Regions from separate parts of the Pseudomonas sp. DW-iso17 genome, predicted to be linked through region 2. Evidence: predicted binding sites of a transcription regulator. Region 2 holds the regulator's gene; the other holds the start of a gene.
The links. Region 2 encodes FliA, which starts transcription of late flagellar genes. Its sites were predicted from a motif close to CTAAAGTTTNNNNNNNNNNNGCCGNTAA; they were not measured.
Positions count from the first base shown of each region.

Region 1: a site for FliA is predicted at 12,851-12,878, ahead of motA (flagellar motor stator protein MotA). Genes of this name have one in related genera too.

Region 1 covers NZ_JBZXEA010000021.1:144,728-159,549, reverse strand. Annotated here, with positions in the region: gene AC4PS6_RS15160 (YqiA/YcfP family alpha/beta fold hydrolase) at 1-90, shown strand, start outside; gene parE (DNA topoisomerase IV subunit B) at 137-2,041, shown strand; gene AC4PS6_RS15150 (esterase-like activity of phytase family protein) at 2,041-3,036, shown strand; gene parC (DNA topoisomerase IV subunit A) at 3,107-5,371, shown strand; gene AC4PS6_RS15140 (PqiC family protein) at 5,545-6,258, shown strand; gene AC4PS6_RS15135 (histidine kinase) at 6,480-8,012, opposite strand; gene serB (phosphoserine phosphatase SerB) at 8,146-9,360, shown strand; gene asd (archaetidylserine decarboxylase) at 9,495-10,355, opposite strand; gene AC4PS6_RS15120 (rhodanese-like domain-containing protein) at 10,371-11,186, opposite strand; gene AC4PS6_RS15115 (HDOD domain-containing protein) at 11,244-12,779, opposite strand; gene motA (flagellar motor stator protein MotA) at 12,946-13,797, shown strand; gene motB (flagellar motor protein MotB) at 13,801-14,820, shown strand.
Region 2 covers NZ_JBZXEA010000041.1:18,084-32,905, forward strand. Annotated here, with positions in the region: gene AC4PS6_RS21000 (DUF2802 domain-containing protein) at 1-213, opposite strand, end outside; gene AC4PS6_RS21005 (chemotaxis protein CheW) at 214-696, opposite strand; gene AC4PS6_RS21010 (CheW domain-containing protein) at 776-1,567, opposite strand; gene AC4PS6_RS21015 (ParA family protein) at 1,567-2,355, opposite strand; gene motD (flagellar motor protein MotD) at 2,407-3,294, opposite strand; gene AC4PS6_RS21025 (flagellar motor protein) at 3,500-4,240, opposite strand; gene AC4PS6_RS21030 (protein-glutamate methylesterase/protein-glutamine glutaminase) at 4,240-5,370, opposite strand; gene AC4PS6_RS21035 (chemotaxis protein CheA) at 5,419-7,623, opposite strand; gene AC4PS6_RS21040 (protein phosphatase CheZ) at 7,635-8,423, opposite strand; gene AC4PS6_RS21045 (chemotaxis response regulator CheY) at 8,442-8,816, opposite strand; gene fliA (RNA polymerase sigma factor FliA) at 8,984-9,724, opposite strand; gene fleN (flagellar synthesis regulator FleN) at 9,721-10,554, opposite strand; gene flhF (flagellar biosynthesis GTPase FlhF) at 10,660-11,976, opposite strand; gene flhA (flagellar biosynthesis protein FlhA) at 11,988-14,102, opposite strand; gene AC4PS6_RS21070 (DUF6124 family protein) at 14,504-14,758, shown strand.

The sequences.
Region 1 (14,822 bases), on a different contig from region 2:
CAGGGGTTCGCCCAGCAATTGCCGGCACTGTTGTGCTTTGCCGGCATTGGCGCAGATCAGTTTCAATCCTTCGATTTTTCGTCACTGTAGAAAATCGCAGGTCACTTTTTAATCGAACGACTCACGACGAGACCCCATGGCCACTCCCAGCGCTAGCTCTTATAACGCCGACGCCATCGAAGTCCTCTCGGGCCTCGACCCGGTGCGCAAACGCCCCGGCATGTACACCGACACCAGTCGGCCGAACCACCTTGCCCAGGAAGTCATCGACAACAGCGTCGACGAAGCCTTGGCCGGGCACGCCAAGTCGGTGCAAGTCATCCTTCACGCCGACCATTCCCTGGAAGTGTCCGACGACGGTCGTGGCATGCCGGTGGACATTCACCCCGAAGAGGGTGTGCCGGGCGTCGAGCTGATCCTTACCAAGCTGCATGCCGGCGGCAAGTTCTCCAACAAGAACTACCAGTTCTCCGGCGGTTTGCACGGCGTGGGTATTTCCGTGGTCAACGCGCTGTCGACCCTGGTGCGGGTCAAGGTCAAGCGCGATGGCAACGAGTACCAGATGACTTTCGCCGATGGCTACAAAGCCACCGACCTGGAAGTGATCGGCACCGTGGGCAAGCGCAACACCGGCACCAGCGTGTACTTTGCGCCGGACCCCAAGTATTTCGATTCGCCCAAATTCTCCATCAGCCGCCTCAAGCACGTGCTCAAGGCCAAGGCTGTGTTGTGCCCGGGGCTGCTGGTCAGCTTTGAAGACAAAGGTACCGGCGAGAAGGTCGAGTGGCACTACGAAGACGGCCTGCGCTCTTACCTGGAAGACTCGGTCAGCGACTTCGAACGCCTGCCAAACGAGCCGTTCTGCGGCAGCCTGTCGGGTAATAAAGAAGCGGTGGACTGGGCGCTGCTGTGGTTGCCCGAAGGTGGCGACAGCGTGCAGGAAAGCTACGTCAACCTGATCCCCACGGCCCAGGGCGGCACCCACGTCAACGGTTTGCGCCAAGGCTTGCTGGATGCCATGCGTGAGTTCTGCGAATACCGCAGCCTGTTGCCGCGCGGCGTCAAACTGGCGCCGGAAGACGTGTGGGAGCGCATCGCGTTCGTGCTGTCGATGAAGATGCAGGAACCGCAATTTTCCGGGCAGACCAAGGAGCGCCTGTCGTCCCGCGAGGCAGCGGCGTTTGTCTCTGGCGTGGTCAAGGACGCCTTCAGCCTGTGGCTCAACGAGCATCCGGAACTGGGCCTGGCCCTGGCGGAGCTGGCGATCAACAACGCCGGCCGGCGCTTGAAGGCGAGCAAAAAGGTCGAGCGCAAGCGCATCACCCAGGGCCCGGCACTGCCGGGCAAACTGGCCGATTGCGCCGGGCAAGACCCGATGCGTTCCGAGCTGTTCCTGGTGGAAGGTGACTCCGCCGGCGGTTCCGCCAAGCAAGCGCGGGACAAGGAGTTCCAGGCGATCCTGCCGTTGCGCGGCAAGATCCTCAACACCTGGGAAGTCGATGGCAGCGAAGTGCTGGCCAGCCAGGAAGTGCATAACATCGCGGTCGCCATCGGCGTCGATCCGGGCGCGGCAGACATGAGCCAGTTGCGCTACGGCAAGATCTGCATCCTCGCCGACGCCGACTCTGACGGCCTGCACATTGCTACCTTGCTGTGCGCGTTGTTCGTCCAGCATTTCCGCCCGTTGGTGGATGCCGGTCACGTCTACGTCGCCATGCCGCCGCTGTACCGCATCGACCTGGGCAAGGAAATTTTCTACGCCCTGGACGAAGCCGAGCGCGATGGCATCCTTGACCGCCTGGTGGCCGAGAAGAAACGCGGCAAGCCACAGGTCACGCGATTCAAGGGCCTGGGTGAAATGAACCCGCCGCAACTGCGCGAAACCACCATGGACCCGAACACCCGGCGCCTGGTGCAGTTGACCCTGGAAGACTTCGCCGCCACCTCGGAAATGATGGACATGCTGCTGGCGAAGAAACGCGCCGGCGACCGCAAGACCTGGCTTGAATCCAAAGGCAACCTGGCCGAGGTACTGGGCTGATGCGCACAGGCGTCGCCCTGGCGATCCTGATGTTGAGCGGGCTGGCGGTCACCCAGGTGGCCGCAGCCAGCGTGGCAGAGCTCAAACTGGTCTCGGAACACCCGGTTGACGGCATGCGCGGTGGGAACCTGTCGGGCCTGGCGTTGTGTGGCAACGAGCTGTGGACGGTTTCGGACCGCGATGACGACCAGATCTACCGCCTGGATACCCGTGCGCCGACCTGGAGCGCGCAAGCGCTGACGATCGACGTGCCGCCCGTGCCCGAGTCCGGCCTGCCTTGGGGCTTGCGTTCGCGCACCAAGGCCGCTTCGTTCATACGTGGTGGTGACCTGGACTTTGAAGGCATCAGTTGTGATGCCGCAGGCAACCGCTACATTGTCAGCGAAGCCCATGCCGCGGTGTTGCAGGTACCCGCAACGGGCGCACCCGAGTGGTTGAAAATCGCGCCGGGCATGGTGCGTGAAGCCAGGGCCAGTGGCATGTTGCTGCACTTTAATGCCTTGTTCGAAGGCCTGGCGGTAAACCCTGAAGGCAATCAGATCTGGCTGGCTGCCGAGCGCGAACGCCGTGGCCTGGTCTCGATCAAGCGTGGGCAGAGCGTATGGGATTGCGATGGCCGTTGTGTATTGTTGAGCGAGGCCGGCCAGGAAGTGCAACCGGCGCAGTTCCCCAACGCCAAGGCCGTGTCCAAGGACTTTGCTGACCTGTCGCTGTTCAACGGCAAGCTGTTTACCCTGGAGCGCAATGCGTTTCAGATCTGCCGGCGCGACCCGCTCACGGCCAAGGTTGAGCTGTGCTGGTCGTTTGCCGACGAAGCCCTGACGCCGCAGCGACGTTACCCACAGTCGTATGGCCTGGCTGAAGCCCTGTTGGTGGATGCCGACGGTGCCTGGGTCGGGATCGACAACAATTTCGGCCCGCGTGCCGATGGTGAAAAGCGTCCGATGGTCTATCGTTTTGCCGCTCCGGATGGTGGCTGGAGTGCCCAGCCATGAGTCGAGATTTTTTTGAATTGAATCAGCGCAGCGGCAGTTCCGCTGCGCCTTACCCCATGATGAGGCCCGCATGAGTGACATCCTCGCAGACAGCTTAGATGGCGTAGAACGCCGGTCGCTGGCTGAATTCACCGAAAATGCCTACCTCAACTACTCCATGTACGTGATCATGGACCGTGCCTTGCCGCATATCGGCGACGGCCTGAAGCCCGTGCAACGGCGCATCATCTACGCCATGAGTGAGTTGGGCCTGGACGCCGATTCCAAGCACAAGAAATCGGCGCGTACCGTCGGTGACGTGCTGGGTAAATTCCACCCCCACGGTGATTCGGCGTGCTATGAAGCCATGGTGCTGATGGCCCAGCCGTTCAGCTACCGCTATACCCTGGTGGACGGGCAGGGTAACTGGGGTGCACCGGATGACCCCAAATCCTTCGCCGCCATGCGTTACACCGAGGCGCGGCTGTCGCGTTATTCCGAAGTGCTGCTCAGCGAGCTGGGCCAGGGCACTGCCGACTGGGGGCCGAACTTTGACGGCACCCTCGACGAACCCCTGGTGTTGCCGGCGCGTTTGCCGAATATCCTGCTCAACGGCACCACCGGTATTGCGGTCGGCATGGCCACCGATGTGCCGCCGCACAACCTGCGCGAAGTCGCCACTGCCTGCGTGCGCTTGCTGGATGAGCCCAAAGCTACGGTCGAGCAGCTCTGCGAGCATATCCAGGGCCCGGATTACCCGACCGAAGCAGAAATCATCACGCCGCGCGCGGACCTGCTGAAGATGTACGAAACGGGCAAGGGCTCGGTGCGTATGCGCGCGGTGTACCACATCGAGGACGGCGACATTATTGTGACCGCGCTGCCGCACCAGGTATCGGGTGCCAAGGTGCTGGAGCAGATCGCCGCGTTGATGCAGGCCAAGCCGTCGAAATTGCCACAAGTGGCCGACCTGCGTGACGAGTCCGACCATGAGAACCCATGCCGCATCGTGATCATCCCGACCAACAGCCGGGTGGATCATGAAGTGCTGATGCAGCACTTGTTTGCCAGCACCGACCTGGAGTCCAGCTACCGGGTCAACGTCAATATCATCGGCCTGGACGGCAAGCCCCAGTTGAAGAACCTGCGCAATCTGCTGGTGGAATGGCTGGAATTCCGCGTGCAGACCGTGCGTCGCCGCCTGCAATTTCGCCTCGACAAGGTCGAGCGCCGCTTGCACCTGTTGGACGGCTTGCTGATCGCCTACCTCAACCTGGATGAAGTGATCCATATCATCCGTACCGCCGAGCATCCGAAGGCCGAGCTGATCGCGCGTTTCGAGCTGAGCGAAATCCAGGCGGACTACATCCTCGACACCCGCTTGCGCCAGTTGGCTCGCCTGGAAGAAATGAAGCTGCGCGACGAGCAGGATGCCCTGCTCAAGGAACAAGCCAAGCTGCAAGCCCTGCTGGGCAGCGAAGCCAAGCTCAAGAAGCTGGTGCGCAGCGAACTGATCAAAGACGCCGAAACCTATGGCGATGACCGTCGCTCGCCTATCGTCGAGCGCGCTGAAGCCAAGGCGCTGACCGAAACCGAGCTGTTGCCCAACGAGAAAATTACCGTCGTTCTGTCGGAAAAGGGTTGGGTTCGCTCCGCCAAAGGGCATGATATTGACGCCACCGGCCTTTCGTACAAAGCCGGTGATGGCTTCAAGACCGCTGCCGCCGGGCGTTCCAATCAATTCGCGGTGTTTATCGACTCGACCGGGCGCAGTTATTCGGTGCCGGCCCACACCCTGCCGTCTGCACGGGGGCAGGGCGAGCCGTTGACCGGGCGCCTCACGCCGCCACCGGGGGCGAATTTCGAGTGCGTGCTGTTGCCGGACGATGATTCGCTGTATGTCATCGCCTCCGACGCCGGTTACGGTTTCGTGGTCAAGGGTGAAGACCTGCAGGCCAAGAACAAGGCGGGCAAGGCGCTGTTGAGCCTGCCGAACAATGCCAAGGTGATCCTGCCAAGGCCGGTGGAGGATCGGGAGAGTAACTGGCTGGCGTCGGTGACCACCGAAGGGCGCTTGCTGGTGTTCAAGATCAGCGACTTGCCGCAGCTGGGCAAGGGTAAAGGCAACAAGATCATCGGGATTCCCGGTGACCGGGTGGCCAGTCGCGAGGAGTATGTGACTGACATCGCCGTGGTCCCGGAAGGTTCTACCCTGGTGCTCCAGGCCGGCAAGCGCACGTTGTCATTGCGCCCTGACGACCTTGAACACTACAAGGGTGAGCGTGGCCGGCGAGGTAACAAACTGCCACGAGGCTTCCAGCGAGTGGATGCCTTGCTGGTCGAAACGCCGGTTTAAGCGGTACTAGAGGCCTCGATCTACGATTTAACGCGTAGATCGATGCTTTCGCGCTGGAGTCATGGCGCATATTCACGGATGATATGGCCTTTCCAGCGCCGGCGTGGCCGAGCGTGTTCAGGTTATTTTTAGTATTACATTGTGGTTCGCCTTGTGGCAGCCACTTGGATGGGATGATGACTGCTCCACGCCTTCCTCTATTTTTGATGCTCGCTGGCCTTTTGGGGTTGGCGGGTTGCAGCACACATCAACCGGTGTCGCTGTACCAGCTGGACAGCGGAAGTCCGGCTCAGCCTGCCCAAACCGCTGGCATGGCCGTATTGCTGGGGCCGGTAGTGGTTGCCGATTACCTGCAACGCGAAACCCTGCTTCAACGTCAGAACGACGGCAGCCTGCAAGGTTCCACAGATGGTCGTTGGGCCGGTAGCCTGTCGTCGGATATCAACCAGTTGATGTTGCGTCAGGTCGCCGGCCAGCTGGACAGCCAGCGTGTGGTCCTGGCACCGGGACCCTCCGGGTTCACCCCGGATGTACAGGTGTTGCTGACCATTACGCGGCTGGATTCCGGCAAGTCGCAACCGGCGATCCTGGATGCACAGTGGCGCCTGATCGACCGTCGCGGGCAGGTGCGGGACAACCGCATTGTGCATCTGCAGGAAGAGCACGCCGGCACCACTGCGTCCCAGGTCCAGGCCCAGGGTGTGCTGTTGCAGCACTTGGCACAGCAGTTGTCGGTGGCGCTCAAACCATTGGCCAACCAGCCGCCGATTGCCGAAGCGCAACCGCGTAAGCAGGCCCCCGCCCAGGCCAAGCCTGCGGCCCCGGAAAAACCGAAGATGCCGATGGCCACGCCGATTCGTACGGACTTGGAAGTGTTCAGATTCTGATCTGAATGGCGCACAAACAAAAGGCCCGCTGAATAAGCGGGCCTTTTTGTTGGGCTGCGATTTAAGCTGCACCACAACCCAAATGGGGGGGGGCTTGTGTGTGAGCGGGCTTGCTCGAGAATCAGGTGTGTCAGGGGCGCATCAGCTGACTGACACGCCGCCTTCGCGAGCAAGCCCGCTCCCACATAAGCCCAGCTCCACAGTAGGTATAACGCTATGCCTCAGGGCTTACGGGTCTCATGCATCCGCGCCAACTGACGCTCCAGCATCGACGGATACGGCTCCATCAACCGCTCCACACAACTGGCCCCTTCAGGGCTGGCAATCGGGCGGATACGTGCGCGTTGGCGGATCAGCGTGTCCTCACTGATCTTGCGCTCCACCAGCAGCAGGTTACGGCTGTGCTGGGACAAGGCCAGGGCATCCTGGGCGATTTCGGTCAGCAGCAGGTCGATCTGGCTGATGCCAAACAGGTCGTCACCCACGGTTAGACCCAGCTGCAGTTGCAGGGTAATGCCGCTGTCGGCTACTTCGATCTGCAGGGCATGGCCCAGGGCGCGCAACAGCTCGCCGCAGCAGATGGCATTGGTCAGGTAGTCCTCGCCGCTGTCTTCGCTGTGGAACAGCATCAGCGTGCTGCCATCGTTCAGGGTGTGCAGTTCGCTCTGGTAGAGCGAAGCGGCCTGGTCGAGGCAGTCACGGTAGCGTTCGAGCAGTTCGGTCAGGCGGGCGCGGGGCAGGCGGCGCAGTTGCTCCTGGGCACCCAGTTGCACGGCGAGTACAGCACTGTGCTGTGGCTCGGCGTTCTTGACCGCAACCGGTTTGGGCGCAGCGACTGGGGCGGCTGCCGAGGTGTCGCGCAGGTCGGCGAACGGGTCTTCGTCGTCCAGCTCGTCTTCCTCGGCCTTGATCACATGGCGCGGCGCAGGCTTGAGGCCGGCCACCGGGGCGCTTTCGTCGAAGCCTGGGTCGCGCAGGTCGCGCACTTCAAACTCAGGCACGTCGTTGTAGTCCTCGGTGTCGTCGTACTCAGGCTCAGGTTCGACTTCAGGCGCTTTCGGCTCCGGGGCAAAGCTGGTGTGGAGCTGGCGCGCGAGGTCGCCGATTTCGTCCTGGCGATCGGTGGCCGGGGTGTGTTCGTCGATATCCCGCAGCCAGATGCGCAGTTGCATCAACGGCGTGGAGATATGCCGACCAAGGCGCAGACTCAAGGCCAGGGCCAAGGCCAGCAGGATCGCGCTCAGGATGCCCATGCTTTGCAGGCTGATGGTCATCGGCTGCTGGAACTGTTGCATATCAAGGCTGATACGCAGTTGGCCGGCCTTCACGTCCTGGAACGTGATATTGCTCTGATACAGGCCCTCGGCCTCACCGAGCAGGCCGTTTTTCGGGCGCTGCCCGGCCTCGGCCATGATCCGGTTGTCCACGCTATAGATGGCGGCGTGGGCCACCAGCGGGTTCTTGGTCAGGTTGTTGAGCAATACGTTGAGGCTGAGGATGTCGTTGGACACCAGCAACTCAGTCGCCGAAGTGGCAGTCTGGGTTGTCAGGCTCGCGCCCAGGGCGTCAGCTTGCTCGTGCATGGCCTGCTTGAACTGCAAACCCATCACGCAGGCGTAGATCACCAGGGCCAGAGCGACCAGGATCACGTTATGGCTGGCGATGCGCAATGCAATCGGTACACGGCGATGGCGCAGTGCCCGGAAGATCAGCAGGAAGAAGTTATCGGTTTTTACTGGCGTGGGCCGGTTCACTTGCGCTCGGCTCTTGGTCCGTGAAGTTGACGCGCAGTATAGCGACAGGCCCCTGGCCGGCAAAGCGCTGCCTGTGCCCGATGGTCACTGAAAGTGGGTAGAATGCGGTTTTTTTCCAGCCTGGGGGTGCGCTTTGCGCGAAATTGTCCTGATCAACATCACGGGTGAAGACCGACCGGGTCTCACCGCAGCCATTACCGGCGTCCTGGTCCAGGGTGGTGTGAACATTCTCGACATCGGCCAGGCAGTGATCCACGACACCTTGTCGTTCGGCATCCTGGTGGAGATCCCCAGCACCGAGCAGGCCTCCTCGGTACTCAAGGACATCCTGTTTACGGCGTATAAGCTCGATCAACAGGTACGTTTCACCCCGGTGTCCGAAGCTGACTACCAGCACTGGGTCGAAGGCCAGGGTAAAAAACGCCATATCGTCACCCTGTTGACCCGCAAGGTAACGGCTGAGCAGCTGCAGCGCGTCAGTTCGATCACCGCGCAATACGGATTGAATATCGACCATATTGACCGTCTGTCGGGTCGCATGCCATTGGACACCCCGGCTGACAAAGGCAAGGGCTGCATCGAGTTCTCCGTGCGCGGTGAACCGGCTGACGCGCAAGCGCTGCGCGCCGACTTCCTGAGCGTGGCCCAGGAACTGAATGTCGATATCGCCTTCCAAGAAGACTCCCTGTTCCGTCGCAACCGCCGCTTGGCGGTGTTCGACATGGACTCCACCTTGATCGAAGCCGAAGTCATCGATGAGCTGGCCAAGGCGGCCGGTGTGGGCGAGCAAGTTTCTGAGATTACCGAGCGCGCGATGGCCGGCGAGCTGGATTTTCGTGCCAGCTTCAAGGAGCGTCTGGCGCTGCTCAAAGGCCTGGATGTGGGTGTGCTGGATTCGATCGGCGCGTCGCTGCGCCTGACTGAAGGCGCCGAAACCCTGTTCGCCGAACTCAAGCGACTGGGCTACAAGACCGCCATCCTGTCCGGCGGCTTCACGTACTTCGCCAAGCAGTTGCAGGCCAAGCTGGGCATTGACTATGTATTCGCCAACGAGCTGGAAGTGGTGGATGGCAAAGTGACTGGCGTCGCGGTGGAGCCGATTGTCGACGCCCAGCGCAAGGCCGACCTGCTCAAGGAATTGGCCCATAAGGAAGGCTTGCGCCTGGAGCAGACCATTGCGGTCGGCGACGGCGCCAATGACTTGCCGATGCTGGCGATTGCCGGGTTGGGCGTAGCGTTCCGTGCCAAACCGTTGGTCAAGCAATCGGCCAAGCAGGCGATTTCGACACTGGGGCTGGATGGCGTGCTGTATCTGCTGGGCTTGCGTGACCGCGACGGTCAGCTATAAGCCGATCTCACTGTCACTGATCGTTCCCACGCTCTGCGTGGGAACGCCTCCAGTGACGCTCTGCGTCACGCTTTGGGCGCAGAGCGCCTCGGGCTGCATTCCCACGCGGAGCGTGGGAACGATCAACTGCAATATCAGGCTTTAGCGGCGGCGATACCCTGGCCCATCTGCACCGGCGTACCCGCTGCCAGTTCTTCAGCCCACTTCACCTGGTCCGGCCCGAACAGCACGATGGCAGTGGAGCCCAGTTTGAAACGACCCAGTTCCGCACCCTTGTCCAGATGAATCGGCGCGCGGGCCGCTTCGTCGTAGCGGAAGGTTTTCAGCTCGCGTTTCGGCGGCGTTACCAAACCGGCCCACACGGTTTCAATCGACGCAACGATCATCGCACCTACCAACACCACGGCCATCGGGCCGCGTTCGGTGTCGAACAAGCAGACAACGCGCTCGTTACGGGCGAACAGTTCCGGCACGTTTTCGGCGGTGGTCTGGTTGACCGAGAAAATCCGCCCTGGCACATACACCATCTCGCGCAGGGTACCGGCCAGTGGCATGTGCACCCGGTGGTAGTCCTTGGGCGACAGGTAAATTGTCGCGAACTCGCCGCCCATGAACGGCGCAGCCATTGCGGCATCGCCACCGAGCAGTTCCAGCACGCTGAAGCTGTGGCCCTTGGCCTGGAAGATACGGCCATGTTCGATCGGGCCTAGCTGGCTGACCGCGCCATCGGCAGGGCTCAACACGGCACCTGGGGTTGGATCCAACGGGCGGGCGCCGTCTTTCAACGCACGGGTGAAGAAGGCGTTGAAGTGCTCGTAGGCGGTCAGGTCTTCCACCAGGGCCTGGGACATGTCCACCTGGTAGCGCTTGGCGAACCAGGCAGTGAAGGCGTTCTTGAACCAGCGCACGCGGCACTCGGCGATACAACCGGCCAGGCGCGACAGCAAGTGGTGCGGCAGCAAGTACTGGCTGAGGATAAACAACTGCTTTTTCATAACTGTCCTTAAACCTTAAATCTCAACGGGGGTGTCGGGGTGATTGCCCCATTCGCCCCAGGAACCGGCATAACCTTTGACTCGCGGATAACCGAGCGCCTTGGCCACCAGGTAGGTGAAGCCAGAGCGGTGGTGAGTCTGGCAGTGGGTGATGATTTCTTTGTCTTTGGTCAGCCCGAGGTCTTCGAGGATTTGCGGCATGTCACGGCGGATACGCAGGTTGCGCGCCTTGTCCATGCCGGCAGTCCATTCGAAGTTCACCGCGCCGGGAATGTGGCCGCCCTTGGCTGCGAGCACTTTCTCGCCGGAATACTCCAGCGGGCCACGAGCGTCCCAGATCCCCAGGTCGGCCGCGCCGAGACGGCTTTGCAGGTATTCACGGGTGGCGGTAGGGCCGTCGTGCAGCGTAAGGCTGACCGGGCCGCCGGCTGCTGGGGGCACATCGGTGGAAAGCGGGTGCCCTTCCTCCAGCCAAGCCAGCAGGCCACCGTCGAGGTAGTGATATTTCTGGTGGCCGATCACGTCGAGCATCCAGATAAAACGCCCGGCCCAACCGCCGCCTTCGTCGTCGTAGACCACATAGGTGGCGTCCGGGGTGTGGCCCAGTTCGCCGAACAGTTTTTCCAGGTCGGCCTTGCTTGGTAGCAGGCCGGGTGCCGGTGGCTGTCCCAGTTGGGTGCGCTTGGGGTCAACGAAATGCGCGCCGGGGATATGCCCTTCGGCGTAGCGGGCGACACTGGTGAGGTCTACCAGTATCAAGTGCTTGGAATCGAGGCGACCCAACAGGTCGGCGGATTCGATCACCAGCGGCAAGCCAGAGAAGTCAGGCATGTGAGGTCTCCTGGGCACAAATGTTGGCGATAAAGGCCGGTGATTGTAGCGCAAGCATCAGGCGCTGCGGTTGGTAAAGCTGTGCAGGGCTTTCTCGATGCATTGGGCGGTTTTGCCGAACGCTTGCACGGTGGTTTCCGAGAACGGCCCGCCGCCCTGGTCCGCCACGATCAGCATGACCACACGGCCGTTGCAGCTCAGTGAGCGCAGTAGCAGATGCTCGCCAATAAACAGACGACGCAGGATCGGTGGCAGCAATGCGGAAAACTGCGCATGGTTGTCGGGGTTCAGGCGTACCTGGGCGGACTTTTCCAGCAGGCGTTGCAGCAATGTGCTGTTCACCACATCCAGGCTCAGGTGAGCCGCGTCCTTGGGCAGGCCGTCGGCCTGGTGTACACGCAAGGTACTCAAGGCGCGATCTGCCATGAATATCAGTACCCGCTGCATGCCACTGGCGACCAGGGCTTCCTTGGCGCAAGTGGTCAGGTGCATGGCGTTGGCAAAGCGGCTCGGCTCCACCAGCAACTCGGTGCAGCGCGTGCGCCACACGGCCAAGGCTTCGGCCGTGGGCGGTGGTGCAGGCAGCAAGCCGCGATGGACTTTGTGCACATGCCACGGCCAGATCAGCGATAGCGCCGGGTGCCAGAGGTCGGGCATCAAGGTGGTACGCGCGCTGGTCACCGCTTGCTGGTGGGCTTGCTGTTGCACATCGCTCAATGGCGTTTGCAGGTACAGCGCCGTCAGGTATTGCCAGCGCTCTGTGTGCGGGCAGGTCCAGGATTCCTGGGCCGACATCGCCAAGCCATTGGCCAGCAACACGGTATTGGCCGGCTGGTTCAGCCAGCGTCGCAGGTTGGGCTCGGCATCGAGCAATTGCTGGTGACGCAGGGCATCGTCTTGACGGGCAATGTGCAGCGCCTTGACCAGCAGGCGTTGCTCGGCCAACAGCAACTTGTAGCCCTGTGAAACCCAGATCGGCAGGTGCCAGGCTTCGGTCAGGCCCAGGCACAGGTCGAGCAAGCGCACGCCGAACAGCTGTTGCTCGACCTGGCGTGCCGATTGGCCTTTATGGATCACCCGCAACTCCCACTCTTCCAAAAGCTTGGGGTAGGCGACGGCCATCGGCCACAGTGGCGACAAAAACAGCAGGCTGCCCCAGTGGATGTCCTGCCACAACCGCGCCAGGCGACTGCCGAACAAACCGTTAGCTTGCTGGGATGCGTGCTGGCTGATTAGCAACAGTTGACGCAAGGCCACGGGGATTTCCCGGGCGGGTACCGAAGGCAGGCGCGCCAACAGCTCTTCGGCACGTTTGAGGCCAAGACGGTTAAGTGCGACTTCAAGGTTTTCCGCAGGTTCGGCCAGGCTGCCGTGGGCTTGGCTGTTGGCTTCGCGCATCACACTCAGCACCAGGGCCGGACTGTTTTGCATCAACTCAGCAATATCTCGCAATGAACTGCGGCTATCGCGAATAGCTTTGCACACGCGTTCGTGGCTGGCCTGGGGCACGGGCAGCAGCACGTCGTCCAGGCACTTGATCCAAGCGGCGAGGGTATTGGGGCGGTTTGTTGGGGTTGTCGTTTCAATTGCCATGATTGGGGCGCGATCATCACTTGCGTTCAACACGCCCGGAACGGGCCGAATTGGCTTTTCGCCTTAACGGGCTATAGTCTGGCGCAGTTTTGCCGATAAGTAGAACAAGAGTTTTCTGCTGCACCCAATATGTCCATGAACCCGACGGCGCAAGTACCCCTCTCCTATGGCTAAAATTATCGGCATCATTGTCGTCATCGCAAGTGTGCTCGGAGGGTACGTCCTCTCCCACGGTAAAATCGCCGCACTGATCCAGCCTTTCGAAGTGCTGATTATCGGCGGTGCAGCGTTCGGCGCATTTTTGCAGGCCAACCCAGGCTATATGACCATGCACGTGGTCAAGAAGTCCCTGGGCATGTTCAGCTCGCGCTTCTCCCACACGTTTTATCTGGAAGTGCTGGGGCTGATCTACGAGATCCTCAACAAAAGCCGCCGCGAAGGCATGATGGCGATCGAAGGCGATATCGAAGACGCCGCGGCCAGCCCGATTTTTGCCAAGTACCCGGCCGTGCTCAAAGACGAGCGCATGACCGCGTATATCTGTGATTACCTGCGCATCATGTCCTCCGGCAACATGGCGCCCCACGAGCTGGAAGGCCTGTTCGACATGGAGTTGTTCAGCCTCAAGGAAGAGCTGGAGCATCCTTCCCACGCCGTGACCGGCATCGCCGACGGCATGCCCGGTTTCGGTATTGTCGCAGCGGTACTGGGTATCGTGGTGACCATGGCGTCCCTGGGCGAAGGCGATCAGGCGGCCATCGGCATGCACGTAGGTGCGGCGCTGGTGGGGACCTTCTTCGGTATTCTCGCCGCCTATGGTTTCTTCGGCCCGCTCGCCACCTCCCTGGCCCACGATGCCAAGGAAGAAATCAACCTCTACGAAGCGATTAAGGCGTGCCTGGTGGCATCGGCCTCGGGCATGCCGCCGTCGCTGGCTGTGGAGTTCGGGCGCAAGGTGTTGTACCCGAAACACCGCCCAAGTTTCTCCGAGCTGGAACAAGCGGTTCGCGGTCGCTAAGCCATGGAAAACAACCAGCCGATCATCATCAAGCGCGTCAAGCGCTTCGCTGCGGGGCACCATGGCGGCGCCTGGAAAATCGCCTTCGCCGACTTTGCCACGGCGATGATGGCGTTCTTCCTGGTGTTGTGGCTGATGTCCACCGCTACGCCAGAACAGAAAATCGCCATCGCCGGCTACTTCAAAGACCCGATTGGCTTTTCTGAAAGCGGTACGCCGTTTGTCATTGACCTGGGCGGCTCGCCGGAACTGGCGCCCGAGCGCACCATCAACCCGGAAGTGCAAACTGAATCGCCTCAGGAAAAAATCCCGATCGAGCGCGACACTGTCGAATCCATGGCCGAGCAGGTCGAACAGGAGCGACTGGAACTGTTGCTGCAGGAATTGCAGAACAAGGTTGAAGAAAACCCACAGTTGCTGAAGTTCAAGGACCAGATTTCCTTCGAGATCACCCCCGAGGGGCTGCGCATCCAGATTACCGATGCCGCCAACCGGCCGATGTTCGACTCGGGCAGTGCGCGCTTGAAGCCGTACTTTGAAGACATCCTGCTGGCCATGGCTGACACCATCAAGGCGGTGCCCAACAAGATCAGCATCAGCGGGCACACCGACGCCAAACCCTACGCGGGCCAGGGTGATTTCGGCAACTGGGAGCTCTCGGCCAACCGCGCCAATGCTGCCCGGCGTGCGCTAGTGGCCGGCAGCTACCCGGACCCGCAAGTGGCGCGGGTGGTGGGCTTTGCCTCCTCGCAGCTGTTTGATCCCAAAGACCCGTACAACCCGGTCAACCGCCGTATCGACATCGTGGTGCTGACCAAAAAAGCCCAGCGTGCGATTGAGGGCGATCAACCACCGCTACCGGCACCGACCCAGGGCGACGGTGCGCCAGGCGAAGTGCCGGCCGACCCGAACGCGCTGCCTCCGGAGCAGGAACCGCTGCCAGCCCATGAGCTGCGCCAGAAGCTGAACCTGTTTGATGACGGGGGCGTCAAGGATCCTACGGCGCCTGCACCGGGGTCATAGTT
Region 2 (14,822 bases):
ACGCAGTTCATGCACCTCATCCCCCACCCGCACCGCACTTTGCTGGTAATGATCAACGCGCTTGACCAGTTCCAGAATGCGCCGGTCACGCACCGCATCGCGCTCGGCCTGTTGCAAGGCCAACTCCCGCTGCTGGCGCACATAGCGCAGCACAAACGCCAAGGTCCCGGCCCACAACAGGGCCAGGACAATCACCGCTGCCTCAAGGAACAATCAGATGCTCTCCAGTTCCGACCACTCTTCTTCGCTCATCATCTTGTCCAGCTCAACCAGAATCAGCAGTTCGCCGTTCTTGTTGCACACGCCCTGGATGAACTTGGCCGACTCTTCGTTACCGACGTTCGGTGCGGTTTCCACTTCCGATTGGCGCAGGTAAACCACCTCGGCCACGCTGTCGACCAGGATGCCGACCACTTGCTTGTCGGCCTCGATGATCACGATACGGGTGTTGTCGCTGACTTCAACCGTGTCCAGGCCGAAACGCTGGCGGGTGTCGATCACCGTCACCACGTTGCCGCGCAGGTTGATGATGCCCAGCACGTAGCTTGGCGCGCCTGGAACCGGGGCGATCTCGGTGTAGCGCAGCACTTCCTGCACGCGCATCACGTTAATGCCGTAGGTTTCGTTGTCCAGCTTGAAGGTCACCCATTGCAGGATCGGATCATCCAAACCTTGTGCGGACGCTGACTTGTTCATTCATCTGACCCCTTCAAATGCCGCTATCGACGGCGTGTGTGCACGTAGGCCGCGCAACCGCACGGCCCTTATTGTTCAATCAACTGCGTTTGTTCTGTGGCATCGCCTTCACCGCACCGCTGGCGATCAACTCGGCCAGTTCGGCGACATCCAGCAACGCGCACATGTGTTCGATCACAGTGCCCGCCAACCACGGCCGCTGGCCACGGTGGCTGCGCCATTTGATTTCATTGGGGTCCAGGCGCAACGAGCGGCTGACTTGATGCACTGCCAGCCCCCACTCGTAGCCCTGCACGGAGATCACGTATTGCAGGCCCTGGCGAAAATCATCGCGGTAGCGGTCGGGCATCACCCAGCGCGCCGTATCCAGCACCTTGAGGTTGCCGGCCTGGCTGGGCAGGATGCCGAGGAACCACTCCGGCTGCCCGAACAGCGGCGTCAGCTCCTGGCCTTCCAGGGAATAGATCGAGCCCAGGCACACCAGCGGCACCGCCAGGGTCAACCCGGCGACGTCGAACAGCAGGCACTCGAACGGCTCGGCCGCCCATGAGGGGCGACCGTCGCCCGTCACCGGTGGCGGCGTGATGCTGGACGGCAGGTGCACGTCCACCAGCGGTTCGACCACCGGCGGCGCCACCACTGCCGGGGCGCTCGGCACCACCACGGGCGCCTCCACCCCCTGCGCATCCCGTGCCTGCTCTTCCATCACCGCCTGCTGGAATTCATCCAGCGGGCTTTCGGGTTCGACAGCAGGCTCAAGTACCAGAATCGGTTCTGGCAGTTCCTCGGCCGTCGCATCCTGCAGCAAGGCATCCAGGTAGGATTCCAGTGCCAGTTGCGGGCGGGTCTTGAATTCGACAGGACGGTTCATCACGCCACCTGCGCCACAAGTTGTTGCGACAGCAGGTGCTTGAGCAACGCACGGTAGGCCAGCACGCCACGGCTCTTGCCGTCGAACTGCGACGGTGTGAGCCCGGCACGGCTGGCGTCACGCAGGCGCGTGTCCACCGGGATGTAACCGTTCCAGATGGTGTCCGGGTAGGCATCGCGCAATACGCGCAAGGTGCCGAGGGACGCCTGGGTGCGACGGTCGAACAAGGTCGGCACGATGCTGAACGGCAGCGCCTGCTTGCGCGAACGGTTGATCATCGCCAGGGTGCTGACCATACGCTCCAGGCCCTTGACCGCCAGGTGCTCGGTCTGCACCGGGATCACCAATTGCTGGCTGGCCGCCAACGCGTTGACCATCAGCACGCCGAGCAACGGCGGGCTGTCAATGATCGCGTAATCGAAGTCCTGCCACAGCTGCGCCAGGGTCTTGGCGATCACCAGGCCCAGGCCGCTCTGGCCTGGCGACTGGCGCTCCAGCGTGGCCAGGGCGGTGCTCGACGGCAGCAGGGAAATACTTTCGTTGCTGGTGGGCAACAGCAGTTGCCCAGGCAGATCCGCCGGCACGCTGCCCTTGTGCAAAAACAGGTCATAGCAGCTATGTTCCAGCGCATCCGGGTCGTAGCCGAAATAGCTGGTCATGGAACCGTGGGGGTCCAGGTCGACCACGACCACACGCTTGCCCGCTTCGGCCAGCAAACCGGCCAAGGCGATGGAAGTGGTGGTCTTGCCGACTCCACCCTTTTGATTGGCAACTGCCCAGACTCTCATTCGGTTGGTTCCTCCCGGCGGGCACAGGCGCGACCGAGACATTGCATACGGTTATTGAGCCAGCGACGGAGAATTGACGTTACTCGGTCGGACCGGCGGTTTGACAACGGGCGGTGCAGTTTGTGTGCCAGCACGCTTCAACGCCGCATCCGGGGTGGCATTGGCGGTGCCGGTTCCGGTCAGGCTGCGACGCACATCCAGGTTGCGCGAGACCACCAGCACCACCCGGCGGTTACGGGCACGGCCTTCGACCGTGGCGTTATTGGCCACCGGCTGGAATTCACCATAGCCCACCGACGCCAGGCGCTGGGGGTTCACACCCTGCATCGCCAACATGCGCACGATGCTCGACGCGCGAGCCGAGGACAGCTCCCAGTTGGTCGGGTACTGCGCAGTGCTGATGGGGAAATTGTCGGTGAAGCCTTCCACGTGGATCGGGTTTTCAAACGGTTTGAGGATCGCCGCGACCTTGTCGATGATGGTGAACGCCTGGTCACTGGGCAATGCATCGGCACTGGCGAACAACAGGCTGGAGTTCAGCTCGATCTCCACCCACAACTCATTGCCGCGCACGGTCATCTGGTTGGAGCTGATCAGGTCGCCAAAGGCGGCACTGATATCGTCGGCGATGCTCTTGAGCGGGTCGCTGGTGCCTTGGATGCCAGCAGCGGTTTCATCACTGTCATTGACCAGGGGCTTGGCCGGGGTCACGGTCTTGGGCCGCTCTTCGCCGATAGGGATCGGCTTGAGCGACCGCTCGGCATCGTTGAACACGCCCACCAGCGCCTGGGAAATGATCTTGTACTTGCCTTCGTTGATCGACGAGATCGAGTACATCACCACAAAAAACGCGAACAGCAAGGTGATGAAGTCCGCGTAGGACACCAACCAGCGTTCGTGGTTGACGTGTTCTTCAGGCTCGCGACGGCGACGGCTCACAGGCAAATACCTCCCTGACCGCTATTGGCCGCTTTACTGTGGCGAGCGAGCTTGCTCGCGCTGGGGCGCGAAGCGGCCCCCATCCAGGCAACGCATTTGTTCAGACAAATTGCTGTGCCTGGTTTTGGGGCTGCTTCGCAGCCCAGCGCGAGCAAGCTCGCTCGCCACATAAAGCTCACTGGCCACAGGTCAATGCGCATACCCATCAATCCATGAAGCCCTGAAGCTTCAATTCGATGGAGCGCGGGTTCTCGCCCTCGGCAATCGACAGGATGCCTTCGAGCAACATTTCGCGATAACGCGACTGGCGCATGGCAATCGACTTGAGCTTGCTGGCCACCGGCAGCAACACCAGGTTGGCACTGGCCACGCCGTAGATGGTCGCGACAAACGCCACGGCAATGCCGCTGCCCAGTTGCGAAGGGTCGGCCAGGTTGCCCATCACGTGGATCAGGCCCATCACCGCGCCGATGATGCCAATGGTCGGCGCGTAGCCGCCCATGCTTTCAAAGACTTTGGCCGCGTTGATGTCACGGCTTTCCTGAGTGTAGAAGTCCACTTCGAGGATGCTGCGGATCGCTTCCGGTTCGGCGCCATCGACCAACAGTTGCAGGCCTTTGCGCGCGTAGCTGTCAGGCTCGGCATCGGCCACGCCTTCCAGGCCCAGCAGGCCTTCCTTGCGGGCGGTGAGGCTCCAATTGACCACGCGGTCGATGCCGCCTGCCAGGTCGACCCGTGGCGGAAAAATGATCCACACCAGAATCTGCATGGCACGCTTGAATGAGCTCAGGGGCGACTGCAACAACGCCGCGCCCACGGTGCCACCGATCACGATCAGCGCTGCCGGGCCGTTGGCCAAGGCGCCGAGGTGGCCGCCTTCCAGGTAGTTGCCACCAATGATGGCGACAAACGCCATGGTGATGCCGATCAGGCTCAACACATCCATCAGAGGCAGGCCTCCACCAGGTGCTTGCCGATGTCGTCCAGGCTGTAGACCGCATCGGCCAGGTCAGCCTTGACGATGGCCATGGGCATGCCATAGATCACGCAACTGGCTTCATCCTGGGCCCAGATGGCGCTGCCGCCCTGCTTGAGCAGGCGCGCACCTTCACGGCCATCGGCGCCCATGCCGGTGAGCACCACCGCCAGAACTTTGTCGCCATAGGACTTGGCCGCCGAACCGAAGGTGATATCCACACACGGCTTGTAGTTCAGGCGCTCATCGCCCGGCAGGATTTTGATCGCGCCACGCCCATCCACCATCATCTGCTTGCCGCCCGGCGCCAGCAGTGCCAGGCCAGGACGCAGAATGTCGCCATCCTCGGCTTCCTTGACGGTGATACGGCACAGCTTGTCCAAGCGCTCGGCGAACGCCTTGGTGAATGCCGCCGGCATGTGCTGCACCAGCACAATCGGCGCCGGGAAGTTGGCCGGCAGTTGGGTCAATACCCGCTGCAAGGCCACCGGGCCGCCGGTGGAGGTGCCGATGGCGACCAGCTTGTAAGCCTTGCGCTTGGGTGCCGGCGAATGCGCACTCGGCGCTGCGGCGGCACGCACCGGCGCGACCGCAGGCCGGGCCACGGGCGCCGGGGCCGGGCGCGCAAACGACGAACTGGGCGCCGCTGCGGCGGGCGCAGGCGTAGGGGCTGGCGCAGGTGTGCTGAACAGGCTGCGACGGTTACTGCGGGAAATGCTGTGCACCTTCTCGCACAGCATCTGCTTGACCTTGTCGGGGTTGCGCGAGATGTCTTCGAAATTCTTCGGCAAAAAGTCCACCGCGCCGGCATCCAAAGCGTCGAGGGTCACCCGCGCGCCTTCGTGAGTCAGCGAGGAAAACATCAATACCGGTGTAGGGCAGCGTTGCATGATGTGGCGCACGGCCGTGATGCCATCCATCATCGGCATCTCGTAGTCCATGGTGATCACGTCCGGCTTCAAGGCAATGGCTTGATCGATCGCCTCTTTGCCGTTGGTGGCCGTGCCGACCACCTGGATCGTTGGATCAGCGGAAAGAATTTCCGAGACGCGGCGGCGGAAGAAACCCGAATCGTCCACCACCAGGACCTTGACTGCCATAAACACTCCGTTAGGCGGGGCGGGCATGACCGCCCTGCCCCACCAGAATCAAATACGCCGTGCGGCGTAACGCTTGAGCATGCTCGGAACATCGAGAATCAGTGCGATGCGACCGTCACCGGTAATGGTTGCGCCCGACATGCCTGGGGTTCCCTGCAGCATCTTGCCCAAAGGCTTGATCACCACTTCTTCCTGGCCCACCAGTTGGTCGACCACAAAGCCGATGCGCTGGGTACCCACGGACAGAATCACCACATGACCTTCGCGTTGTTCTTCATGGGCGGCCGAGGCCACCAGCCAACGCTTGAGGTAGAACAGCGGCAACGCCTTGTCACGCACGATCACCACTTCCTGGCCGTCCACCACGTTAGTGCGCGACAGGTCGAGGTGGAAGATCTCGTTGACGTTGACCAGCGGGAAGGCGAACGCCTGGTTGCCCAGCATCACCATCAGGGTCGGCATGATCGCCAGGGTCAACGGCACCTTGATGACGATCTTGGAGCCCTGGCCCTTGGTCGAGTAGATATTGATCGAGCCGTTGAGCTGGCTGATCTTGGTCTTCACCACGTCCATGCCCACGCCACGCCCGGACACGTCGGAGATCTCGGTTTTGGTCGAAAAGCCCGGGGCAAAGATCAGGTTGTAGCACTCGGTGTCGGTCAGGCGGTCGGCGGCGTCCTTGTCCATCACGCCGCGCTTGACCGCGATATTGCGCAAGATGGTCGGGTCCATGCCTTTGCCGTCATCGGTGATCGACAGCAGGATGTGGTCGCCCTCTTGCTCCGCCGCCAAAATCACTTTGCCGTTGCGGGACTTGCCCGCAGCTTCGCGTTCTTCCGGAGTTTCTACGCCGTGGTCGACCGCGTTGCGCACCAAGTGGACCAGCGGGTCAGCCAGAGCCTCGACGAGGTTTTTGTCGAGGTCGGTTTCTTCGCCCACCAGTTCCAGGTTGATTTCTTTCTTGAGCTGGCGCGCCAGGTCACGAACCAGGCGCGGGAAACGGCCGAAGACTTTCTTGATCGGCTGCATCCGCGTTTTCATCACCGCGGTTTGCAGGTCGGCGGTGACCACGTCGAGGTTCGACACGGCCTTCTGCATGGCTTCGTCGCCGCTGTTCAGGCCCAGGCGCACCAGGCGGTTACGCACCAGCACCAGTTCGCCCACCATGTTCATGATGTCGTCCAGGCGCGCGGTATCCACACGCACGGTGGTTTCGGCTTCGCTGGCAGGTTTTTCCGCTGCCGCTGGGGCCGCTGCACGCGCAGGGGCCGGGGCGGCGGCAGGTGCTGGCTTGGCTGCCGGCGCAGGTTTGGCAGCAACCGGTGCCGCAGTGGCTGGTGCTGCAACCTGCGCGGCCGCGGCCGGGGCAACTTCGCTGAACTTGCCTTTGCCGTGCAGCTCGTCGAGCAAGGCTTCGAATTCGTGATCCGAGATCAACCCGTCACCGGCCGGTGCGGTACTGGCCGCTGGCGCAGCGGCGGCGGCAGTCGCTGCAACCTCGGGCAGGGCTTCGGCCACAAAGGTGCCTTTGCCATGCAGTTGGTCGAGCAGTGCCTCGAATTCGTCGTCGGTAATGTCAGTGCTGGTGTTGGCAGCGGGTGCTTCTGGCGTCGCCGCAGGAGGTGCCACGGCATCCGCCGCGAACTGGCCTTTGCCGTGCAACTGGTCGAGCAACGACTCGAACTCGGCGTCCGTAATGTCTTCACTGCTCGGCGTCGCGGCAGGCTGCACCGGCACTTCAGCTTCGGCCTTGACCGCGCTGAGGGAGTTGAGCAGTTGTTCGAACTCGCTGTCGGTCACGTCCGGCTCGGCTTGCGCCACCGGCTCCGGTGCGGCCTCGACCACCGGCGCAGCCGCGGTATCGGCAGGTTCGGCCAGGCGCGCCAGGGCGGCCAGCAGTTCCGGCGTGGCGGCAGTGATCGGTGCACGTTCACGCACTTGGCTGAACATGCCGTTGACCGCATCCAGTGCTTCGAGAATCACGTCCATCAGTTCCGAGTCGACGTGACGCTCACCCTTGCGCAGGATGTCGAAAACGTTCTCGGCGATGTGACAGCACTCCACCAGCTCATGGAGCTGGAGGAAGCCGGCGCCCCCTTTTACAGTGTGAAAACCGCGAAAAATTGCATTGAGCAGGTTCGCATCATCCGGTCGGCTTTCCAGCTCGACCAGTTGTTCGGACAGTTGCTCTAGAATTTCGCCGGCCTCTACAAGGAAATCCTGAAGGATTTCTTCATCGGCGCCGAAGCTCATGTGGGTGCTCCTTAGAAGCCTAAACTGGATAACAGGTCATCTACGTCATCCTGACCTGACACAACGTCTTCACGTTTATCGGCATGAATCTGCGGACCTTCACCCTTGGCGAGATGTTTTTGTGGATCTTTTTCAGAGAGGATCGCTTCACGGTCATGTTCGATGCCGGCAAAACGATCGACCTGGCCGGCCATCAGCACCAATTTGAGCAAGTTGCTTTCCACTTCGGTAACCAACTGGGTCACGCGCTTGATTACCTGGCCGGTGAGGTCCTGGTAATCCTGGGCCAGCAGGATGTCGTTGAGGTTGCTGGCCACCGTGCGGTTTTCCTGTTCGCTGCGCGACAGGAACCCGTCGACGCGACGCGCCAGTTCACGAAACTCTTCAGCGCCCACTTCGCGGCGCATGAAGCGGCCCCAGTCCTGGCTCAAGGCCTGGGCTTCGGTGGCCATGCCGTTGACCAGGGGCGTGGCGTTTTCCACCAGGTCCATGGTGCGGTTGGCCGCCGCCTCAGTCAGCCTGACCACATAGGACAGGCGCTCGGTGGCGTCGGTAATCTGGGAAATTTCTTCGGCCTGGGGCATGCGCGGGTCAATCTGGAAATTGACGATTGCGCTGTGCAGCTCGCGTGTGAGCTTGCCCACTTCCTGGTACAGGCCGCGGTCACGGGTCTGGTTAAGCTCATGGATCAACTGCACCGCATCGGCGAACTGGCCTTTTTCCAGGCTGTCGACCAACTGGTGAGCATGTTTTTTCAGGGTCGACTCAAAGTCGCCCTGTGACGTTTCGTTATGCTCCATAGCTCCCCCGCGATGGCATTAGCCGTGGATGCGTTCGAAGATTTTCTCGATCTTCTCTTTCAAGGCCAGTGCCGTGAATGGTTTGACCACATAACCGTTGACCCCGGCTTGGGCGGCTTCGATGATCTGTTCGCGCTTGGCTTCGGCGGTCACCATCAGCACAGGCAAGCTGCGCAGTTTTTCATCGGCGCGCACATGGCGCAGCAGGTCGATACCGGTCATGCCCGGCATGTTCCAGTCGGTTACCAGAAAGTCGATGCTCCCGCTGTTGAGGATCGGAATGGCCGTCAGGCCGTCATCCGCCTCGACCGTGTTGGTGAACCCAAGGTCACGCAACAGGTTTTTAATGATCCGCCGCATCGTTGAGAAGTCATCAACGATGAGGATTTTCATGTTCTTGTCCAATTCGACCTCCAAGCAGTCTTAAACGCGCCCAGCACCTGGACGCGCCATTTCAATCAACAGGCGTTACACAAAAAGGACTGCCCAGGGCACCACGGCACACAGCCGCGAAACCTTGCGATCTCACGGCAGCGTCTGCAGTGCCCCCACACTGCCTGTCAGCGCGCGCGCCACTCGGCCAATCGCCCCCGCAAGCGGGCTGCGCACTGGCTATGCAACTGGCTGACACGCGATTCGCTGACCCCCAGGACCTCACCGATTTCCTTGAGGTTCAGCTCTTCGTCGTAGTACAGCGCCAGCACCAGCCGCTCACGCTCCGGCAAGTTGGCGATTGCATCGGCCAACGCGCCCTGGAAACGTTCATCTTCCAGGTCGCGTGACGGCTCCGTATGCGCGCTCGCGCCGTCCTCGTGCAGCCCTTCGTGTTCGCCGTCCTGTAAAAGGTCGTCAAAACTGAACAGGCGGCTGCCCAAGGTATCGTTCAAAATCCCGTAATAATCGTCGAGACTCAATTGGAGTTCGGCCGCAACTTCATGATCTTTAGCGTCACGACCGGTTTTTGCTTCAATTGCTCGAATTGCATCACTGACCATACGCGTATTGCGGTGTACCGAACGCGGCGCCCAATCGCCTTTACGCACCTCGTCGAGCATCGCGCCACGAATACGGATACCCGCATACGTTTCGAAACTGGCACCCTTGCTGGCGTCGTATTTGGTCGAGACTTCAAGCAGGCCGATCATGCCGGCCTGGATCAAGTCTTCAACCTGCACACTCGCGGGCAGGCGCGCCAACAGGTGATAGGCAATGCGCTTGACCAACGGCGCATAGCGCTCGATCAATTCGCCCTGGCTGTCACGTGCCGACTTTTTGTAAAGGTTGTAGCCGCTGGATGTCATAGCACCGGTCCTGCGCTCGTCTGATGCACCAAACGCTCGACGAAAAACTCCAGATGCCCCCGCGGGTTGGCGGGCAACGGCCAGGTATCGACCTTCTGGGCAATGGCCTTGAACGCCAGTGCGCATTTCGAACGAGGGAACGCTTCATAGACCGCACGCTGCTTTTGCACGGCCTTGCGCACACACTCGTCATAGGGAACTGCGCCGACGTATTGTAAAGCCACATCGAGGAAGCGGTCCGTGACCTTGGTCAACTTGGCGAACAGGTTGCGCCCTTCCTGCGGGCTCTGGGCCATGTTGGCCAGCACGCGGAAGCGATTCATGCCGTAGTCACGGTTAAGCAGTTTGATCAGCGCGTAGGCATCGGTGATCGAGGTGGGCTCGTCGCACACCACCAACAGCACTTCCTGCGCTGCGCGCACAAAGCTGACCACCGACTCGCCGATCCCGGCGGCGGTGTCGATCACCAGCACGTCGAGGTTGTCGCCGATGTCGCTGAACGCCTGGATCAGCCCGGCATGCTGCGCGGGGCTCAGGTGCACCATGCTCTGGGTGCCCGAGGCCGCCGGCACGATGCGAATGCCACCAGGGCCCTGGAGCAGCACATCGCGCAGCTCGCAGCGGCCCTCGATCACATCGGCCAGGGTATGTTTGGGTGTCAGCCCCAGGAGAACGTCCACGTTCGCCAAGCCCAGGTCAGCATCCAGCAGCATGACGCGACGGCCAAGCTCTGCCAGGGCCAGGGACAAATTCACTGACACGTTAGTTTTCCCGACGCCACCTTTGCCGCCGGTCACCGCGATCACCTGTACGGGATGCATGCTGCCCATTTTATTTCTTTACCTTGTCTTGCTTAGACGCAGGCTACATGGCTTGGCCGCGTGAATCGCTTGCAGACCATCGATGTAGGTACATTTCACGGTGTTCATCCTGCCTCAACCCACCCGTTTAGCCGGGTGGTGGTAAAGGTCGGCGAACATATCGGCCATCGCTTCCTCGCTAGGCTCGTCTTGCATTTGCACACTCACGGCACGGCTGACCAACTGATGACGGCGCGGCAGATGCAGATCATCCGGGATCCGCGGCCCGTCGGTGAGGTAGGCAACCGGTAATTCATGGCTGATGGCCAGGCTCAATACCTCGCCCAGGCTCGCGGTTTCGTCGAGTTTGGTGAGGATGCAGCCGGCCAGGCCGCAACGCTTGTAGCTGTGATAGGCAGCGGTAAGAACCTGTTTCTGGCTGGTGGTTGCAAGCACCAGGTAATTTTTCGACTTGATGCCACGCCCGGCCAGGCTTTCGAGCTGCATGCGCAGCGCTGGATCACTGGCTTGCAGGCCGGCGGTATCGATCAGCACCACGCGCTTGCGCAGCAACGGCTCGAGGGCATTGGCCAGGGACTGGCCCGGGTCGACATGGGTCACCGGCACGTTGAGAATGCGGCCCAGGGTCTTGAGCTGCTCCTGGGCGCCGATGCGGTAGCTGTCCATGCTCACCAACGCGATATTCTGTGCGCCGTACTTAAGCACATAACGGGCGGCCAGCTTGGCCAGGGTGGTGGTCTTGCCCATGCCGGCGGGGCCGACCATGGCGATCACACCGCCCTCTTCCAGGGGTTCGATTTCCGGCGTGGCGATCATGCGCGCCAGATGCGCCAGCAACATGCGCCAGGCCTGACGAGGTTCTTCGACTTCGGCGGTCAAGGCCAGCAGGTCGCGGGACAACGGGCCGGACAAGCCGATGCGTTGCAAGCGGCGCCACAGGTTGGCTTGCTGGGGCTTGCTGCCTTGCAACTGAGTCCAGGCCAATGAGCCCAGCTGCACTTCGAGCAATTCACGCAGGCCATTGAGTTCAAAGCGCATCGAGTCGATCACACGCTGGTCAACTGCGGCGGCCGGGGCAGGCGCTGCAGGACGCGGCGGTTCGACAAAGGTGGGCTCAACCAGCGGCTCGGCGGCGGTCAGCGGCAGGCCGGCGAATAATTGGCGATTGGTGCTGGCATCGCTGTCACCGCGCATGCTCAGTTCAGCCTGGGCCGACACAATGCGCGAGGCGGTCTTGCGCAGCTCGTCTTCGAGTTCCATGTTCGGCACGCGCGGGGCCAGCGCCTGGGGCGTGTAATCCAGGGCAGCCGTCAGCTCGACACCGCCGGCAATCCGACGGTTACCGATAATCGCGGCATCGGCGCCCAGCTCATCGCGGACCAACTTCATGGCCTGACGCATATCGGCGGCGAAAAAACGCTTAACTTGCATAACCCACTACCTCAGCCATTGGGCCCAACTGTCGCGACGATAGTCACTTGCTTATTGTCAGGAATTTCCTGGTAAGCCAACACGTGCAAATTCGGTACAGCCAGGCGTCCAAACCGCGACAACATCGCGCGAACCGGGCCGGCCACCAGCAGGATCACCGGGTTGCCCTGCATTTCCTGGCGCTGTGCGGCGTCGATCAACGAACGCTGCAGCTTTTCAGCCATGCTTGGCTCCAGTAAAACGCCCTCTTCCTGGCCTTGCCCTGCCTTCTGAATACTATTGAGCAATATTTGTTCCAACCTGGGCTCCAAGGTGATCACAGACAGCTCGGACTCAGTCCCTACAATGCTTTGCACGATTGCGCGGGACACGCCGACACGCACCGCCGCCACCAGAGCGGCAGTATCTTGACTCTTGGCGGCATTGTTGGCGATGGCCTCGGCAATGCTGCGAATGTCGCGCACAGGCACCTGTTCGGCCAACAGCGCTTGCAACACCTTGAGCAACTGCGACAACGACAGCACGCCAGGCACCAGCTCTTCGGCCAGTTTTGGCGACGATTTGGCCAGCAAGCCCATCAATTGCTGGACTTCCTCGTGGCCGATCAGCTCGTGGGAGTGCTTGTAGAGAATCTGGTTGAGGTGCGTGGCGACCACGGTGCTGGCATCCACCACGGTGTAACCGAGGGACTGCGCCTGGCTGCGCTGGCTGACTTCGATCCACACCGCTTCCAGGCCGAAAGCCGGATCTTTGGCGGTGATGCCGTTGAGCGTACCGAACACTTGGCCTGGGTTGATCGCCAGTTCGCGGTCCGGGTAGATCTCGGCTTCGGCCAGGATCACCCCCATCAGGGTCAGGCGATAGGCGCTGGGGGCCAGGTCGAGGTTGTCACGGATATGCACAGTGGGCATCAGGAAGCCCAAGTCCTGCGACAGCTTCTTGCGCACGCCCTTGATTCGCGCCAGCAGTTGCCCACCCTGGTTGCGGTCGACCAGCGGGATCAGGCGGTAGCCGACTTCCAGGCCGATCATGTCGATGGGCGTGACGTCGTCCCAGCCCAGTTCCTTGGTTTCCTGGGCACGGGCCGGGGATGGCAGCAGATCCTGTTGACGGGCAATCTCCTGCTCGGCCTGGACCTTGACCTGGTTCTGCTTCTTCCAGAACAGGTACGCCGCGCCACCCGCCAGGGCCGCCATGCTCAGGAACGAGAAGTGCGGCATGCCCGGCACGATACCCATGATCGCCATAATGCCCGCCGCCACGGCCAGGGCCTTGGGCGAAGCGAACATCTGCCGGCTGATCTGCTTGCCCATGTCTTCGGAGCCCGAAGCACGGGTAACCATGATGGCCGCCGCTGTGGATAACAACAGTGATGGCAATTGCGCCACTAAACCGTCACCAATGGTCAGCAAGGCGTACACCTTGCCGGCATCGCCGAAGGTCATGCCGTGCTGGAAGATACCGACCGCCATGCCGCCGATCAGGTTGATAAACAGAATCAACAGGCCAGCGATGGCGTCACCGCGCACAAATTTGCTGGCGCCGTCCATGGAGCCGTAGAACTCGGCTTCCTGAGCAACTTCGGCCCGGCGCGACTTGGCTTGGTTCTGGTCGATCAAGCCGGCGTTGAGGTCGGCGTCGATGGCCATCTGCTTGCCGGGCATGGCGTCGAGGGTAAACCGCGCGCTCACCTCGGAAATCCGCCCGGCGCCCTTGGTCACCACCACAAAGTTGATGATCATCAGGATCGCGAACACCACGATACCGACCACGTAGTTACCGCCGATCACCACCTCACCGAAGGCCTGGATCACCTTACCGGCAGCGGCATGGCCGTCCTGGCCGTGGAGCATCACCACCCGCGTGGAGGCGACGTTCAATGCCAGACGTAGCAGGGTCGCCACCAGCAGAATCGTCGGGAACACCGCGAAATCCAGCGGCCGCAAGGCGTACACGCACACCAGCAAGACCACGACAGACAGGGCAATGTTGAAGGTAAAGAACACGTCGAGCAGGAAGGGCGGCATCGGCAACATCATCATTGCCAGCATCACCAGCAACAACAACGGCACACCCAGATTGCCCCGCGACAGGTCAGTCAGGGTGCCACGGGCCGTGTTGAGCATTTGAGAGCGATCTACCACCGGTATTCCTCGGGTCCTTGAAGCAAAGTTTTGACGCTGGAGGGCGACTTGGAGGCGGGGTTGCAAGAAGCCTTCCAACTTTGGTTTTGGGATGATTCTCGAGTGCTAGCCGATTCAAGTGTGGGAGCTGGCTTGCCTGCGATTGCGGTGTGTCAGCCACTGAGATATTGGCTGTAAATCAGCTATCGCAGGCCAGCCAGCTCCCACATTTGGATTTGTGTGCACCTTGGATATCGAGGAAATTTCCGATAAGGATTTGGGGTTGCCCCTAGGAAACTCGCTCTCTAGTCTCCGTACACCGCTGCAAACGCAGCGGACGGGCGTCGCGGCCCGGATTACCTAGGAGCAAAAGCACCCTCTCCCTTTCTAAAAGGAGCTTCACAGTGATCAAACACGCCTCAAATTCCCCCACCCGGCTGTTTACCGTAGCCGACGGCATCAGCAGCGAAGACCTGCTGGTCAACCTCAGTGAAACACTTGCTTCGGCCAATGCGCTGAGCTGCGACTTGGCCTTTGACCTGGAAGGTTCGAAACGAGAGGAATTGCTCGGCGTTGCGCAGTTGATCGAACTCGCGCAGTTACTGGCTGATCGCCTGCACGTTGGCGCCACAATGGCGGGCAAAGCAAGCAGCGGATAATACGGGCAAGGGTGGGAGCTGGCTTGCCTGCGATTGCGGTGTGTCAGCCACTGGGATATTGGCT